Regions from separate parts of the Allobosea sp. RCC_152_1 genome, predicted to be linked through region 2. Evidence: riboswitches for the same ligand, from Rfam matches in the RefSeq annotation. Region 2 holds a riboswitch; the other holds the start of a gene.
The links. Region 2 has a riboswitch for cobalamin ahead of AB6806_RS02220 (ribonucleoside-diphosphate reductase subunit alpha). Riboswitches for the same ligand answer to the same signal wherever they lie in the genome.

Region 1 (7,538 bases), on a different contig from region 2:
TGCTCCTCGGTCACGGCGCTGACCGGCAGCGCGCAGGAGCGCGTGGCGACGCCGTCGATATGGACCGTGCAGGCGCCGCACTGGGCAACGCCGCAGCCATATTTCGTGCCGGTCAGACCGATTTGTTCGCGGATCACCCAGAGCAGCGGCGTGTCGCCATCGACTGCGACGTCCAGAGTCCGGCCATTCACATTCAGCTTCGTCACCGTAAACCCTCCCGGTTCGGTTCAAGCAGGACGGCGAGAGAGCCAACGCGCCTCGCCGGAAGCCTCAGGATGCCGTGCGAGCATGCCGAGGATTTTTGAAGTGGAATGATTGAAACTCAGAAGTCCGGCGGCGCCAACGGCCAGCATCGGCCGATCACGTTTCGTGAGCGCTGCCAGAAGAGCGAATGCAGCGCCGTATCGTGCGAAAACGGCTTTTACTCCGCGCAATTCGGACGCTTCTGCCCGCATAGCGGGTGCTCAGCCACCGTTGCGTGTTTCACGCAGATGTGAACCTCGGGATTGCCTGAGGCTGCGTGACGTCGTCAGGCGGCCGCCCCGCAATATGGTCGATGTGTCGATCGCGTTCGATCCCGCGAACGACATGGCGTTGCGGCCTGCTCTCGCAGGGCGCCGGGAACGATTAAGACCGCTCTCTTCCCTCGGCCTCGATCAGGTATTCGATGTGACGCCGCCCGGACGCCCCGGGACGGATCGCGACCGCGACGCCGAAGATGCGTTGGATCGTTTCGCTCGTCAGGACCTCATCCGGCGAACCCGCCGCTTCCAGCCGCCCTTCATGCAGCAGTGCGATCTCGTCGCAGAACATCGCTGCGAGGTTGAGATCGTGCAGCGCCATGATGCAGGTGATGCCGAGGCGGCGGATGAGGTTGAGGATCGCGAGCTGGTGCTGGATGTCGAGATGGTTGGTCGGCTCGTCGAGGATCAGCTCGCTCGGTTCCTGCGCCAGCGCCCGGGCGATATGGGCCCGCTGGCGCTCGCCGCCCGACAGCGTATGCCAGGACTGGTCGTGCCGCTCCGCGAGCCCGACCCGCGCCAGCGCTTCGTTCACCGCTGCCTCGTCCGCCGTGCTCCAGGATGCCAGCGCGGCGCGATGCGGCGTGCGGCCGAGGCGGACGACGTCGCAGACGGAGAGCTGGATCTCGGTCGTCGCCTGCTGCTCCACGAAGGCGAGGCGGCGCGCGAGATCGCGCCGCGCCACGCCGGCGATGTCACGCCCATCGAGCATGACGACGCCGCTCGCGACATTGCGCAACCGGCAAAGCAGCCTGAGAAGGCTCGATTTGCCCGAGCCGTTCGGACCGATCAGGCCGAGCACCCGGCCGGGCGCCGCCTGCAGCGTCACCCCGTCGATGATCATCCGGCCGGCCGTGCCCCAGCGCACCTCCCGCATCGCGAGCGTCATGTCGGCCCCATCATTTGGGTTTCCTGGCGCGATAGAGGATCAAGGCGAAGACCGGCGCGCCGAACAGCGCGGTGACCACGCCGATCGGCAGGATCTGCTGCGGGATCAGCACGCGCGACAGGATGTCGGCGAGGATCATGAAGATCGCACCGATGACGAGGCAGGCGGGCAAAAGCCGGGCATGGCCGGAACCGACGAGGAAACGGGCGGCATGGGGAATGATCAGCCCAACGAAGCCCACCGTTCCGACGATCGAGACCATCACGGCGGTCATCACCGCGGTCGTGGCGAAGAGCACGATTTTCACCCGCGTGACCGCGACGCCGAGCGAGGCGGCCGCGTCGACGCCGAAAGCGAAGGCGTCGAGCGCCTTGGCGTGCAGCATGCAGATGCCGAAGCCGATGAAGGCGACCGGCGCCGCAATCCAGAGGTCCGGCCAGCGGACGCCGCCGAAATTCCCAAGGAGCCAGAACATCACGCCCCGCGCCTGCTCGGCGCTGGCGAGCGTCGTCACGATCGTGGCGGTCGCCGCGTTGAAGAGCTGCGAGGTGGCGACACCGGCGAGGATGACGCGATCGCTCGCCCCGCCCGCTCCGGTCGCCAGGAGCGCGACCACCGCGAGCGCGGCGCAGGAGCCGATGAAGGCGCCGGCCGAGACCGTCAGCGCCGTGCCGCCGATGCTGACGCCGAGGATCAGCACCGCGACGGCGCCGGTCGAGGCTCCCGCCGAGATGCCGAGAACGTAAGGCTCCGCCAGGGGATTGCGCAGCAGCGCCTGCAGGATTGCGCCTGAGAGAGCGAGCGCGCCGCCGCACAACCCCGCCATCAGCGCCCGGCTGAGGCGATAGTCGAAGATCACGCCCTGCTGGATCGCGCTGACAGGCCAATCGAGATCGAACAGCCCGTTGCCGAGCGCCTTCAACGCCGTCTCCAACGGGATGCGCATCTCGCCGATCGTCACCGCCAGCGCCACCGCGAAGGTGAGCGCCAGCAGCGAAACCAGCGCGACGGCGATCCGCGCCGGCCAGTTCGGGCCGTGGGCTGCGTGGCTCAAGGAGTCAGACCGAAGCCGGCGATCGCCTTGGCGAGCGTCTCGATGCCGTCCACCGTATCGAGCCCGGCGCGGGTCGCTCCGACATCCATGATGACGATGCGATTGTTCTTCACCGCGTCGAGCTTGCTGGCGACGGGGTCGGTTTTCAGGAAATCGAGCTTCTTCTCGATATCATCGGCCGGAAAGCGGCGGCGATCCATCTTCACCGTGACGATGACCGCGGGATTGGCGGCAGCGATGCTCTCCCAGCCGACCAACGGCCATTCCTCATTGGTCGTGATGATATTGCGCGCCCCGAGCTTCGACAGGATGTAGGCGGGCACGCCGTTCCTGCCGGCCATGAAGCCGTCGCCCTTGATGTCCTTGCTGGAGAACCAGACGACGACCGGCACGTCCTTGACCTTTGCATCCGCCACCGCCTGGACCGCCTTCTCCTCGCGCGCCTTGAGCTCGGCGACGAGCGTCTCGGCGCGGTCGGACACGTCGAAGATCTGCCCGAATTCGCGGATGTTGCGATAGACCAGCTCCATCGTGAACATCTGGGTGCGCACACCGTCGCCGCCGCCGGAATTGTCCTTGCCGACGCAATCGGTCGGCGAGACATAGGTGGGCACCTTGACCTTGGCGAACTGATCGCGCTTGCCGACGATGCCGTTGGGGCCGACATGCCATTCGAACATCGCGGTAACGAGGTCCGGCTCCTGCGCGAGAACCGCCTCGAAGCTCGGGTCGTTGTCGGCGAGGCGCTTCACCTTGGCATTGATCGCCTCATAGGGCTTGGCGATGGGCGAGAACCAGACGGCGGTGCCGACGACGCGGTCGCCGAGGCCGAGCGCATAGAGGATCTCGGTCTGCGTCTGGCCGATCGAGACGACGCGTTTGGGCGCGGCGTTGAAGGTGATCGTCTCGCGGCAGTTCTCCAGCGTCAGCGGATACTGGGTCGGCGCTGCGACGGCCGCGCCCGCGGCCAGGCTGCCGAGGAATGCCAGGACGGGCCATTGAAGCAGGCGGACGAGAGGGCGCGCAATCGGCACAGAGGAAGCCTTATATGAAACGTTGTTACATTTCTGATAGGGCGAGCGGCGCGCAGCCGTCAAGCTCCCCGCGACAGCGCGGCCGGCGGTCTTCATGAACATGGACTTCATCGCTCCCCGAGATGACGGATGCGGGAGCTGCGCAGGATGCGGACGGATGACGGCCGCATGGCCATCACCGACACACACCTCCGGAACACCCCGTCCGAAAGACGTCTTCGATGACCGGGGCAGGTCTCCTGGCTCGCGGGTCGACGCCGGTTCCGCCCGGCCTTCCCGGCGCGGCACGCGCCAGTGGACGATGGACGGAGAGCTCGCCGCTTACAGTTGCGGGGGCAGCCTCGGCTTTGGCGCAACGCGCCTCACCGAATTCCCTCTTAGCTCCAGGCTGAATCTGGAGAACCTCGATCACGTCCAACCTATAAGGTCGTGCCGCACCGTCAAGCTCGGTTCGGGACCATCATGATCGACGTCGATATGCCGCCGGCACTGTAGATCTGGGGCCCAGGCGCGGCGGCTTCGCAGACCGGTGTGATGTCCGGGCTTTCTCCGCTCGACGCAGCGTCACTGGCCATGTTGCTGCCCGGGTTTCTGGTTCGCCCTGCCAGGAGATCGGTTCACTGCGGGCGTGACCTTCCGGCAGCCAAGATCTCGCTTGCGGCGATTTCTGCCGCGCGGCATCCCGTCTTGATACTTACGTAAGGTAATGTTTCTGAAGGGAGGCCGAGCTGCCATCAGGCGGGAGCTTCCGAAAAGCGAGGCTCATTTCACTTCCCGTAGAGCGGAACGGGGGTAGCTCCAATTCTCCTTAAATATGGTAAGTAACTGATATAAATCAGATTTTTATTTGATCTCTGTCGCCGCGCCGGCGTCGTGAACGCATCGCGTGTCGCCTCAAGGAGCTACTCCCTTTGCGCCGACGGGAACCCCTTTGCTCGCTTCACGGTGCAGTGCACCAAGCGTAAGCTGAATAGTACTGTGGGTTGAGTGAGGGTATAGCCGTGTTGCCGAATGCACAGTTCTCCGCGACAGAATTGCAGGATGCCGCGCAAAGGATCAAGCTCCTGCGTCGGGCTGCGACCGAACATGCTGTGGAAATCGGCCGCGAGCTCCTTCGCGTCAAGGAGCGGCTGCCCCACGGGGTCTTCGTCAAATGGGTCGAAAAGGCGTGCGAGTTCAAGATCAGGACCGCGCAGGACCTGATGAAGCTGGCGCGCGGCGCCGATTCCGATGCGAATGCGAAGCTCGTCGCGCTGATGGTTCCATCGACGCTTCGTGTCTATCTCGCCAAGACGACCCCGCCGGCGGTTCGCACCACCATCCTGCAGCGACTCGAGAACGGTGAGCGTGTGTCCCGCAGCGAGCTGCATTCGCAGGTCGTGGATACGCGCAAGACCAGGATGGAGGCGGTGCAGCGTCCGGCGCAGGAAGGATTCTCCTCGTCGTTTCTTCCCGCGCGCGAGCTTAACGGGCCCGCCGAAGGGAGGCGAAACGACCCGGGCGCGGACCGGGCCCGCAGGGTGGCTGAGCTGATTTTGCGGCGGCTCAGCCCGGAGGATTACGGGCTCATCATGGAGGAGATGAGCTGGGAGGTCTGGAACAGAGCCTTTGTCTGGATGAGAGCGGCGCGTGTTGTGGACGCCGAGCATCTGGAATTGGCTTTGCCCAGTACAGCGACGAATCAATCGTGCGAATTCGTTCCCGCAAAGCTGCAGTGAAAAATATCGAAGTTTTATCGTGACTTACAGTCCGCGTATTCGCGTTGTGTGACTTGCGAACGCCGTCTTTGAGGGAACGGAGTTCCTGCAAAGACATCAAATGGTCGGTGGATACAGATCGGAAGCCCAATGTCGGTCTATATTGACGAGCGCCAGCCCTCCACAACATTCGGCCTTCTCAGCCTACGCCGCCGCTGGAAGCTCATTGCCGCATGTGTCGGTCTCGCGGCGATGCTTGGCCTGCTCTACACGGTGCTGAGGCCAGCGAGCTATACGGCGTCGACGCAGCTCCTGGTCTATGTGAAGGAAGTTCAGCCCGGCCCCGACCTCGTCATTTCCCTCGGGCGCGCCGATCTCACGCAGGTCGAGAACGAGAGCGAGGTCATCCGCTCGCGCGGTACCCTGGCCAAGGTCGTAGGGTCGCTGGACCTTACCGAGGATTCCGAGTTCGTTCCCGCGGCGACGGCGTTTCAGGGGCTCGCCCGGTGGCTTTCCGGCACGTCGCCAGCGACCTCCGACGAGAGCCGCGCGAAGCAGGAAGCCGCCATCGAGTCCCTCGCCAGGAGCATCGCGGTCAAGCGGGTCGGAACCAGTCACACGATCCTCGTCGACGTCACGACCTCCGATCCGGAGAAGTCCGCGCTCATCGCCAATGGCATCAGCCAGGTCATGCTCCAGGCGCGTCTCAACGCGGAGCAGGATGGCGAGCGCTCGCCATTGCTGCGCGAGCGGCTGCAGGGCTTGGGACCCAGCGTCTATGTGATGACGCCGGCGCTCGCTCCGGACAAGCCCAACGGACCGCGGAAGATCCTGATCATCATGGCTACGGTCATGGCCGGATTGGTGATCGGGGCGGCGCTGGCGCTGTTTCTCGACTTCCGGGACAAGACGATCCGCAGTGCCGCGCAGATTCAGCGTTTCGGCCTGGAGTGCATCGGCGCGATCCCCTTGTTCAAAAGCGGCAAGCCCGCGATTTCGAGCCAGGCTCGGCAGCGTGCCGGCCAGGATCGCCTGCCTGAAGCCTTGCTGGCGCAAACGCTTCTGCGGGCGACGGTCGCGATCGAGGCGGCCAAGGCACGCACCGTCGGCGTCGCCTCCTCGATCGCAGGAGATGGCGCGACGACCGTGGCGCGGCACCTCGCCCAGATGGCCGCGCGCAGCCAGAGGAAGGTTCTGCTCGTGGAGGCCGGCGGCAGCGAGACGTCGCGATCGTCCGCGAGGGAGATGTCCTCCGCGCCGGCATTCTCGGGGACGCAGCCGCAGCCGCTCGGCGGCAGCCTCTGGAACAATGGCGGCGACGGACCCGATCTTCTCATCACGCCTCCTCCCGGCACCGGCGAGGGCGTCGCCAACTGGTGGATGCATTGCGATCAGACATCGCTGGCAGCCTACGACCTGATCGTCGTCTGCCTGCCGGCCCTCGAACGCGGTCCCGAGTTTCGCATGGCCGCGCAGAACATCGACGGAATCCTGCTGGTGATGAAATGGGGCGGCGCCGAGATGGAGCGGATCGAGCGCGCCTTCACGGTCTCCGGCGCGGCGCCGTCGGATTTCATCGGAGCGGTTTTGAACATGGTCGATGACCGGATGATCGGCCGTTTCGGGGACAAGCTCTGGGAGGCGGAAGGGTTGATGGCCGCCGGACGAGGCCTGTTCGGGCCTGCGATGCCTATCGAGCCGGTTGCCGGATCGTCATGAAGCGGAGAGGTGCTACGATGAAGCGAAGCCGTTCATGGGTAAATGTCGTCGGGACAGTTTCACTGGTCCTGTTCACGCTCAACGGCAACACTGTGCGCGCGACGTCCGACTACGTCGTTCGGGCCGATGACAAGCTCAAGATCAAGATCTTTCAGTATCCTGAGCTGAGCGGTGAATACAAAGTCCGCGCGAATGGAACGATCTCCATCGCGCCGATCGGGGATATTCCCGTCAACGGCCTTTCGACCAAGGAAATCGCGGGCCAGATTGCCGAGCGCTTTGTGCGCTCCGGCATTTCCGACAAGCCCGGCGCCTCGGTCGAGGTCCTCGAGACCCGGCCGGTCTATGTGCTGGGCGACGTGCAGAAGCCCGGCGAGTATCAGTTCCGCCCGGGCATGACCGTTCTGCAAGTCGTCAGCCTGGCCGGCGGGTGGCTGCGGTTCAGTGACCCCGGCCTGATGCGGCTCGACCGCGACAGCATCAACATCACCGGCGATATGCGGAATCTCGTCAGGCGGTATTACGAGCTGACGGCGCGCCGGGCCCGCCTGAACTCCGAGCTGGTGATGAGGAGCGACATCCAGTTTCCGCCCGAGCTTCTCGCCCGGTCGCAGAGCGATGGCG
Region 2 (7,538 bases):
CCCGGCGAAAACGACTGGCAGGCGACGGTCGATCGCGAGGTCAAGGCCGTGCGCGCGAGCGTCGGCCTCTGCGACGTCTCGACGCTCGGCAAGATCGACATCCAGGGGGCGGAGGCCGCCGAGTTCCTGGAGCGCGTCTACATCAATGGCTGGAAGGCCCTGCCGGTCGGCAAGGCGCGCTACGGCCTGATGCTGCGCGAGGACGGCTTCGTCATGGATGACGGCACCACCTCGCGTCTGGGCGAGCACCATTTCCTGATGACGACCACGACGGCCAATGCCGGCAAGGTGATGCAGCATCTGGAGTTCTGCCATCAGGTGCTGTGGCCGGAACTCGATGTCCGCATGGTCTCGGTCTCCGAGCAATGGGCACAAGCTTCCATCGCCGGGCCCAAGGCGCGCGAAACCCTACGCGGCGTCGTCGATCACGAGCACGACCTCTCGAACGAGGCCTTCCCCTATCTCGCGGCGCGCACCGTGACGGTCGGCGGCGGCATTCCGGCGCGGCTGTTCCGGATCTCCTTCTCGGGCGAATTGGCCTATGAACTGGCGGTTCCGGCCGCCTATGGCGATGCGATGATGCGCGCCCTGATGCAGGCCGGCCAGCCCTTCGGCATCACGCCCTATGGCACCGAGGCGCTCGGGGTGATGCGCATCGAGAAGGGCCATGTCGCCGGCAACGAGCTCAACGGCCAGACCACGGCGCGCGATCTCGGCCTCGGCAAGATGATGTCTTCGAAGAAGGACTATATCGGCCGCCTGATGGCGGGCAGGCCGGCCCTGATCGAGCGGGACCGGCCGTCCTTCGTCGGCTTCAAGCCGGTCGATCCCTCCCAGCGCCTGCGGGCCGGCGCCCACTTCATCGGCATCGGCAAGGCGGCGGTGATGGAGAACGACGAGGGCTACATGACCTCGGTCGCCCATTCGCCGCATCTCAACCACTGGATCGGCCTCGGCCTGATCCGGAACGGCGCCGGTCGCATCGGCGAGCGCGTGCGCGCCTATGATCCCGTCCGAAACGGCGACATCGTCGTCGAGATCTGCTCGCCCGTCTTCGTCGATCCGGAAGGAAACCGCCTCCATGGCTGAGATCGCGACCTCATGGCGCCCGCGCAGCGCCTGGGCGGGCATCGCGCAACCCGGCTCCTTCGGCGCGAAGGGCGAGACCGGCGTCGTTGCGACGCTGCTGGATGGTTTCGGCCTGGCGACCCTGATCGCTGAACCGGGTGCGGCGATGGCCCTGTCGCGGGCCGTCAAAGGCCGGCTCGGCATCGCGCTGCCGGAGATGCCGAGGATCGTATCGGGCGGGGTCCATGACGCGATCTGGGCGGGGCCGGACCAATGGCTGCTGCGCGCGGCTTCGCGCGACGGCTTCCAGCCATTGCTCGATGAATTCGCGACCCATGCCGCTGTCAGCGATCAGAGCGATGCGCGCGCCGCCTTCCGGCTTCAGGGTCCCAGGACCCGCGATCTGCTGGCAAAGGGCGTGATGCTCGACCTGCATCCTTCGGCCTTTGGCGTCGGCGAGACCGCCGTGACAAGCGTGGCCTATCTCGGCGTGCAGCTATGGCGGCTCGCCGACGGGCCGGACGGACCCGTCTTCGAGATCATGGTCGCACGCAGCATGGCAGGAAGCTTCTGGTCCTGGTTTGCCGCAGCGGCGGCCGAGTTCGGCTGCCGGGTTGCTGACCAAGACTGACGGCAACGCCTCGCGCGCCATCCTCCGGTTGGAGATCAGGAAGAAGCGGTTCTCCGCCGAACAACGGTCTTGGCGGGCTTGGCTCGCGTCTTGGCTGGCGGCACCGCCGCGGCGGCCTCGGCGTCGGCGGCTTCCTTGGCGAGCCGCAAGGCCCGCAGTTTTGCGGTGCGTTCGCGGACGGCGATCTGCTCCACCCGCAACGCTTCCAGGGCCGTTTCGGCCTCGGCGCGGCGTTGCGCTGCGAGCGTCGCTCTGCTCTGGGCCCGCAATTGCGCCTCTTCCGGCGGAATTCTGTTGCTCGACATCGGCAAACTCCTTCTCGAACGCAGGACGCCAGGGCGTCAGCGGCGTTTTCCGGCAGCACGCTCCTGCATGGATCGAACGGCTTCGGGCAGAACCTTGCGTGGGGCTCGGCTTCGATCCTCGCCGGTTCGGCCTGGCGAGCAGGCCCGGCCCTCGGCGAAATCCTGCGGATTGAAGCCCAGGCCCAAATCCTCGCCTATCGTGCCTGCGCGGGGGCCTGGCCGGGCCGTGCCGGCCGTTCCACGCGCTTCGGCATCGGCAGCAATCCTTCGCGCTGAGCCTGCTTGCGTGCTGCCTTGCGGGCGCGGCGGATGGCTTCGGCCTTCTCGCGGGTTCGCCGCTCGGACGGCTTCTCGTAGGCGCGACGCGCCTTCATCTCGCGAAACACGCCTTCACGCTGCATCTTCTTCTTGAGGACGCGAAGCGCCTGGTCGACGTTGTTGTCGCGAACGAGAACCTGCATTCGAATTTCCCTTCTGATGCAAACAAAAAGGGCCGGGTTGATCCCGACCCCTCCGTGGCTATCCGCCGCTCAATCGAACGGGCGCCGGTACATCCGCGGTCGCCGCTGATCTCGATTGACGCGCCGGATGGCGTCTAGCTCACTCGGCCTGCAGGTTGTCCGCAGACACCTTGCCGGAGCGCTTGTCCTGCACCAGCTCATAGGAGACCTTCTGGCCTTCCTTCAGCGTGCGCAGACCGGCACGCTCCACGGCGCTGATATGGACGAAGGCGTCCTGGCCGCCGTCTTCCGGCTGGATGAAACCAAAACCCTTGTCGGTGTTGAACCACTTAACTGTGCCACTGGCCATGCTGACCTCCTGTAAAGGCTATTGTTCATGCGCCGCGGGTGCAGCGCATTTTTCGATTTGAGCAGGAAGTTCGTCAGCAGTGCGCGATGAAAGCGCGGGGCCAATTCGTTCGGCCTAGATCGATGTTTCTATCATGGTACTTATAAGACACATTGTCAAATGGAAGGTTTTATCTCGCAATATTTTCGGAAAATCAGCCGGGCGCCAAATCGACCGACAGCAACCGTGTGACCCGGCCTGAGACGCGCCATCGCGATATGCTGGGGCGGCTCGGCAGCCATCGCAGACAGCTCGTGGCGGTCGCGAATTGCGCGAAGCTCGGGAACGGGGCGTGCGTCGATCATGGCGGGCGGCGAAGGGGCGCTAGCGCTTGAGGCGTAAAGCATCGCTCGACGCGGTTTCGCCGAAGCGAAGGCAGAGCCGACGTCATTGCCGAACAGCACGAACAGGATAGGCCGGAGGCCGCGCGGTGATCCCCGATCTTCACAGGCGCCGGACGGCGGCATCACGACCTGTTGACAGGCGATGCCCCTTAGCTACTAGATCTGGTGGTCGATGGTCTCTCGAATCGCAAGATCGAGAGCTAAGAGGGAAGCCGGTGAGAGACCGGCGCTGCCCCCGCAACTGTAAGCGGCGAGTTCACGTCCAGGATTAAGTCACTGAGGCTGCAAGGCCTTGGGAAGACGGGACGAGAGCGCTGACCCGTGAGCCAGGAGACCTGCCGCGACCTCGTATACGTCCTCGGGCGGGGTGTCCCGGTGGTGCGCTTGGCAGGTCGCGGCCTTGTGGTGCCGCGCGCCTTCTCGACGCAACCGCTCTGGCCTTTGCCCCCAACATTTGGGGTTGATGCCGATGTCTCTTTCCATTGAAGCCGAGCGGCCTGCCGCCGCTCCGTCAGCCGCAGAGCCGACACTGTCGAAGCTCGCTGCGAGCGAGCCCGGCTACCAGATCATTCGCCGCAACGGCGCGGTGACGCCGTTCGATCCCTCGAAGATCACCGTGGCGCTGACCAAGGCGTTCCTCGCCGTCGAAGGATCGAACGCCGCCGCTTCGCGCCGCATCCACGAAGCCGTCGCGGAGATGACCGAGCAGGTCGTCGCGGGGCTGACCCGCCGGGCCGCGACCGGCCGCACTTTCCATATCGAGGATGTGCAGGACCAGGTCGAGCTCGCCCTGATGCGCGGCGAACACCACAAGGTCGCCCGTGCCTATGTGCTCTATCGCGAGGAGCGGGCGCGCGAGCGGGCGAGGGCGGTTGCCGAGACGAAGCCTGTCGCCTCCGCAGCTCCCTTGCTGCACATGAAGCTCGCCGACGGGACGCTTATCCCGCTCGACGCCGGCCGCCTCGACAAGGTGGTTCGCGAGGCTTGTGCCGATCTCGACGGCGTCTCGGCCGAGCCGGTCCTCACCGAGGCGCGCCGCAACCTCTATGACGGCATCTTGCTCGACGAATTGGCGCTGGCGCCGATCCTTGCCGCCCGCACGCTGATCGAGAGCGAGCCGAACTATGCGAAGGTCTCCGCGCGCCTGCTGCTGGACAAGCTCCGTCGCGAGGCACTGAGCTTCGTCCATGGCCGCGCCGAGCAGGCGACGCAGGAAGAGATGTCAGTGCTTTATGCCGACTACTTCCATGCCTATCTCAAGACCGGCATCGCGAACGAGCTGATCGACCCCGAGCTCGGCCGCTTCGACATCGCCCGCATCGCCGCTGCACTCAAGCCCGAGCGCGATCTGCAATTCGACTATCTCGGCTTCCAGACGCTTTACGACCGCTATTTCCTGCATGTCCGGGGCAACCGCTTCGAGCTGCCGCAGGCCTTCTTCATGCGTGTCGCCATGGGTCTCGCCATCCGCGAGATCGATCGCGAGGGCAGGGCGATCGAATTCTACGATCTGCTCTCATCCTTCGATTTCATGGCCTCGACCCCCACGCTGTTCAATTCCGGGACGCTGCGCCCGCAGCTCTCCTCCTGCTTCCTGACCACCGTCGCTGACGATCTCGACGGTATCTTCAAGGCGGTGAAGGACAATGCGCTGCTCGCCAAGTACTCGGGCGGCCTCGGCAATGACTGGACGCCGGTGCGCGGTCTCGGCGCCCATATCAAGGGCACCAATGGCGAGAGCCAGGGCGTGGTGCCGTTCCTGAAGGTCGCGAACGATACGGCCATCGCCGTCAATCAGGGCGGCAAGCGCAAGGGCGCGGTCTGCGCCTATCTCGAGACCTGGCATGTCGATATCGAGGAGTTCCTCGATCTCCGGAAGAACACCGGCGACGACCGCCGCCGCACCCATGACATGAACACGGCGAACTGGATTCCCGACCTGTTCATGCAGCGCGTCGAGGCCGGCGCCGACTGGACGCTGTTCTCGCCCGATGAGGTGCCGGACCTGCACGACCTCTATGGCAAGCCATTCAAGACGGCCTACGAGGCTTATGAGGCGAAGGCAGCCGCTGGCCAGATCAAGGTCTTCAAACGGGTGAAGGCGCTCGACCTCTGGCGGCGCATGCTGACCATGCTGTTCGAGACCGGCCATCCCTGGATGACCTTCAAGGATGCCTGCAATCTGCGCTCGCCGCAGCAGCATGCCGGCGTGGTGCATTCCTCGAACCTCTGCACCGAGATCACGCTCAACACCTCGGCCGACGAGGTCGCGGTCTGCAATCTCGGCTCGGTGAACCTCGCCGCGCATGTGACGCCCGATGGGCTCGATCAGGCTCGCCTGGCCCGCACCGTGACCACCGCGATGCGCATGCTCGACAACGTCGTCGACATCAATTTCTACACGATCCCCGAGGCACGCCGCTCGAACCTGCGCCATCGCCCGGTGGGCTTGGGGCTGATGGGTTTCCAGGACGCGCTCCAGACACTGCGTCTGCCGGCGGCCTCGGAAGGCGCCGTCGCCTTCGCCGATACGTCGATGGAAGTGATCAGCTTCCATGCGATCCAGGCCTCGGTCGATCTCGCCGCCGAGCGCGGGCGCTATCCGAGCTTCGAGGGTTCGCTCTGGTCGAAGGGCATCCTGCCGATCGACTCGCTCGACATCCTCTCGGACGCCCGCGACGGCGATGTCGAACTCGACCGCTCCTCGACGCTGGACTGGGAGGGCCTGCGCGAGCGGGTCGTCACGACCGGCATGCGCAACTCCAACACCATGGCGATCGCGCCGACCGCGACGATCTCCAACATCGTCGGCGTCTCGCAGTCGATCGAGCCGAGCTACAGCCAGCTCTACGTTAAGGCGAACATGTCGGGCGACTTCACCGTGGTGAATGCCGGGCTCGTTCATGACCTGAAGGCGAGGGGGCTCTGGGACGAGGTGATGGTCTCGGATCTCAAATACTACGACGGCAAGGTCAGTGGGATCGATCGCGTCCCGGCCGATCTCAAGGCGCTCTATGCCACCTCCTTCGAGATTCCGACGGAATGGCTGATCAGGGCGGCGGCGCGCCGGCAGAAATGGATCGATCAGGGCCAGTCGCTGAACCTCTACATGGCGCAGCCGTCCGGCCGAAAGCTCGACGAGGCCTATCGCCTGGCGTGGAGGCTCGGCCTGAAGACGACCTATTACCTGCGCGCGCTTTCGGCGACCCATGTCGAGAAATCGACGCTGAAGGGCACGGACGGCAAGCTCAATGCGGTCTCGGCCACCGTGCCGGTCGCGGCCAAGGCCGCCGCGCCGATCATCGTCGATATCCCGCTGGAGAATGGCATGGCCGTGCCCAACGCTTGCTCGCTCGACGATCCCACCTGCGAAGCCTGCCAGTAACGGCTGCTTCGGCTCGAACTCTTCGCGATGACAGCGCCCCGGGTGGCCCCCGGCGCCCGCGCCCTCAGATCAAGAACGGAATATCCCCATGCTCGACTGGTCCGACACCAAGCCGGCGCCCCCGGCCAACCCCGCCATCCTGACCAATCCTCCTCCCGCCGCCGACGCCACCGGCCTCGGCGCGATCGACCGCAATGGCGGGCGCGTCACCGTCGACGAGAAGCGCATGATCAATGCGCGCGCCGACGTGAACCAGCTTCTGCCGCTCAAATACAAATGGGCCTGGGAAAAGTACCTCTCCGGCTGCAACAACCACTGGATGCCGACCGAGGTCTCGATGCAGGCCGACATCGCCCTGTGGAAGTCGAAGGACGGCCTCAGCGAGGACGAGCGGCGCATGCTCAAGCGCAATCTCGGCTTCTTCGCGGCGTCCGAATCTCTCGTCGCCAACAACATCGTGCTGGCGATCTACCGACACCTGACCAACCCGGAATGCCGGCAGTATCTGCTGCGGCAGGCCTTCGAGGAGGCGATCCACACCCATACATTCCAGTACATCGTCGAGAGCCTCGGCCTTGACGAGGGCGAGTTGTTCAACATGTACCGCGAAGTGCCCTCGATCACCGACAAGGCGGCCTGGGCGCTGAAGCACACCCAGAGCATCGAGAATCCGGACTTCAAGACGGGAACGCCGGAGAGTGACCAGGCGCTGCTGCGTGACCTGATCACCTTCTACGTGATCTTCGAGGGGATGTGGTTCTACACCGGCTTCGCGCAGATCCTGTCACTCGGCCGGCGCAACAAGATGGTGGGGATCGCCGAGCAGTACCAGTACATCCTGCGCGACGAGTCGATCCATCTGAACTTCGGCATCGACGTGATCAACCAGATCAAGATCGAGAACCCGCATCTCTGGACCAAGGCCTTCCAGGACGAGATCCGCGGCATGCTGCGGG

Region 1: it holds a riboswitch for cobalamin, as region 2 does, so the genes downstream of both, AB6806_RS08815 (ABC transporter substrate-binding protein) here and AB6806_RS02220 (ribonucleoside-diphosphate reductase subunit alpha) in region 2, are expected to answer to the same signal.

Annotation. Positions count from the first base shown of each region.
Region 1 is NZ_JBFUPU010000002.1:516,571-524,108, reverse strand. Features, by position in the region: gene AB6806_RS08830 ((2Fe-2S)-binding protein) at 1-206, opposite strand, end outside; gene AB6806_RS08825 (ABC transporter ATP-binding protein) at 628-1,410, opposite strand; gene AB6806_RS08820 (FecCD family ABC transporter permease) at 1,421-2,464, opposite strand; gene AB6806_RS08815 (ABC transporter substrate-binding protein) at 2,461-3,498, opposite strand; cobalamin riboswitch at 3,711-3,920, opposite strand; gene AB6806_RS08810 (DUF3102 domain-containing protein) at 4,500-5,216, shown strand; gene AB6806_RS08805 (Wzz/FepE/Etk N-terminal domain-containing protein) at 5,346-6,914, shown strand; gene AB6806_RS08800 (polysaccharide biosynthesis/export family protein) at 6,932-7,538, shown strand, end outside.
Region 2 is NZ_JBFUPU010000001.1:462,876-470,413, forward strand. Features, by position in the region: gene AB6806_RS02195 (sarcosine oxidase subunit alpha family protein) at 1-1,089, shown strand, start outside; gene AB6806_RS02200 (sarcosine oxidase subunit gamma) at 1,082-1,699, shown strand; gene AB6806_RS02205 (hypothetical protein) at 1,735-2,004, opposite strand; gene rpsU (30S ribosomal protein S21) at 2,199-2,465, opposite strand; gene AB6806_RS02215 (cold-shock protein) at 2,605-2,814, opposite strand; cobalamin riboswitch at 3,353-3,554, shown strand; gene AB6806_RS02220 (ribonucleoside-diphosphate reductase subunit alpha) at 3,667-6,582, shown strand; gene AB6806_RS02225 (ribonucleotide-diphosphate reductase subunit beta) at 6,671-7,538, shown strand, end outside.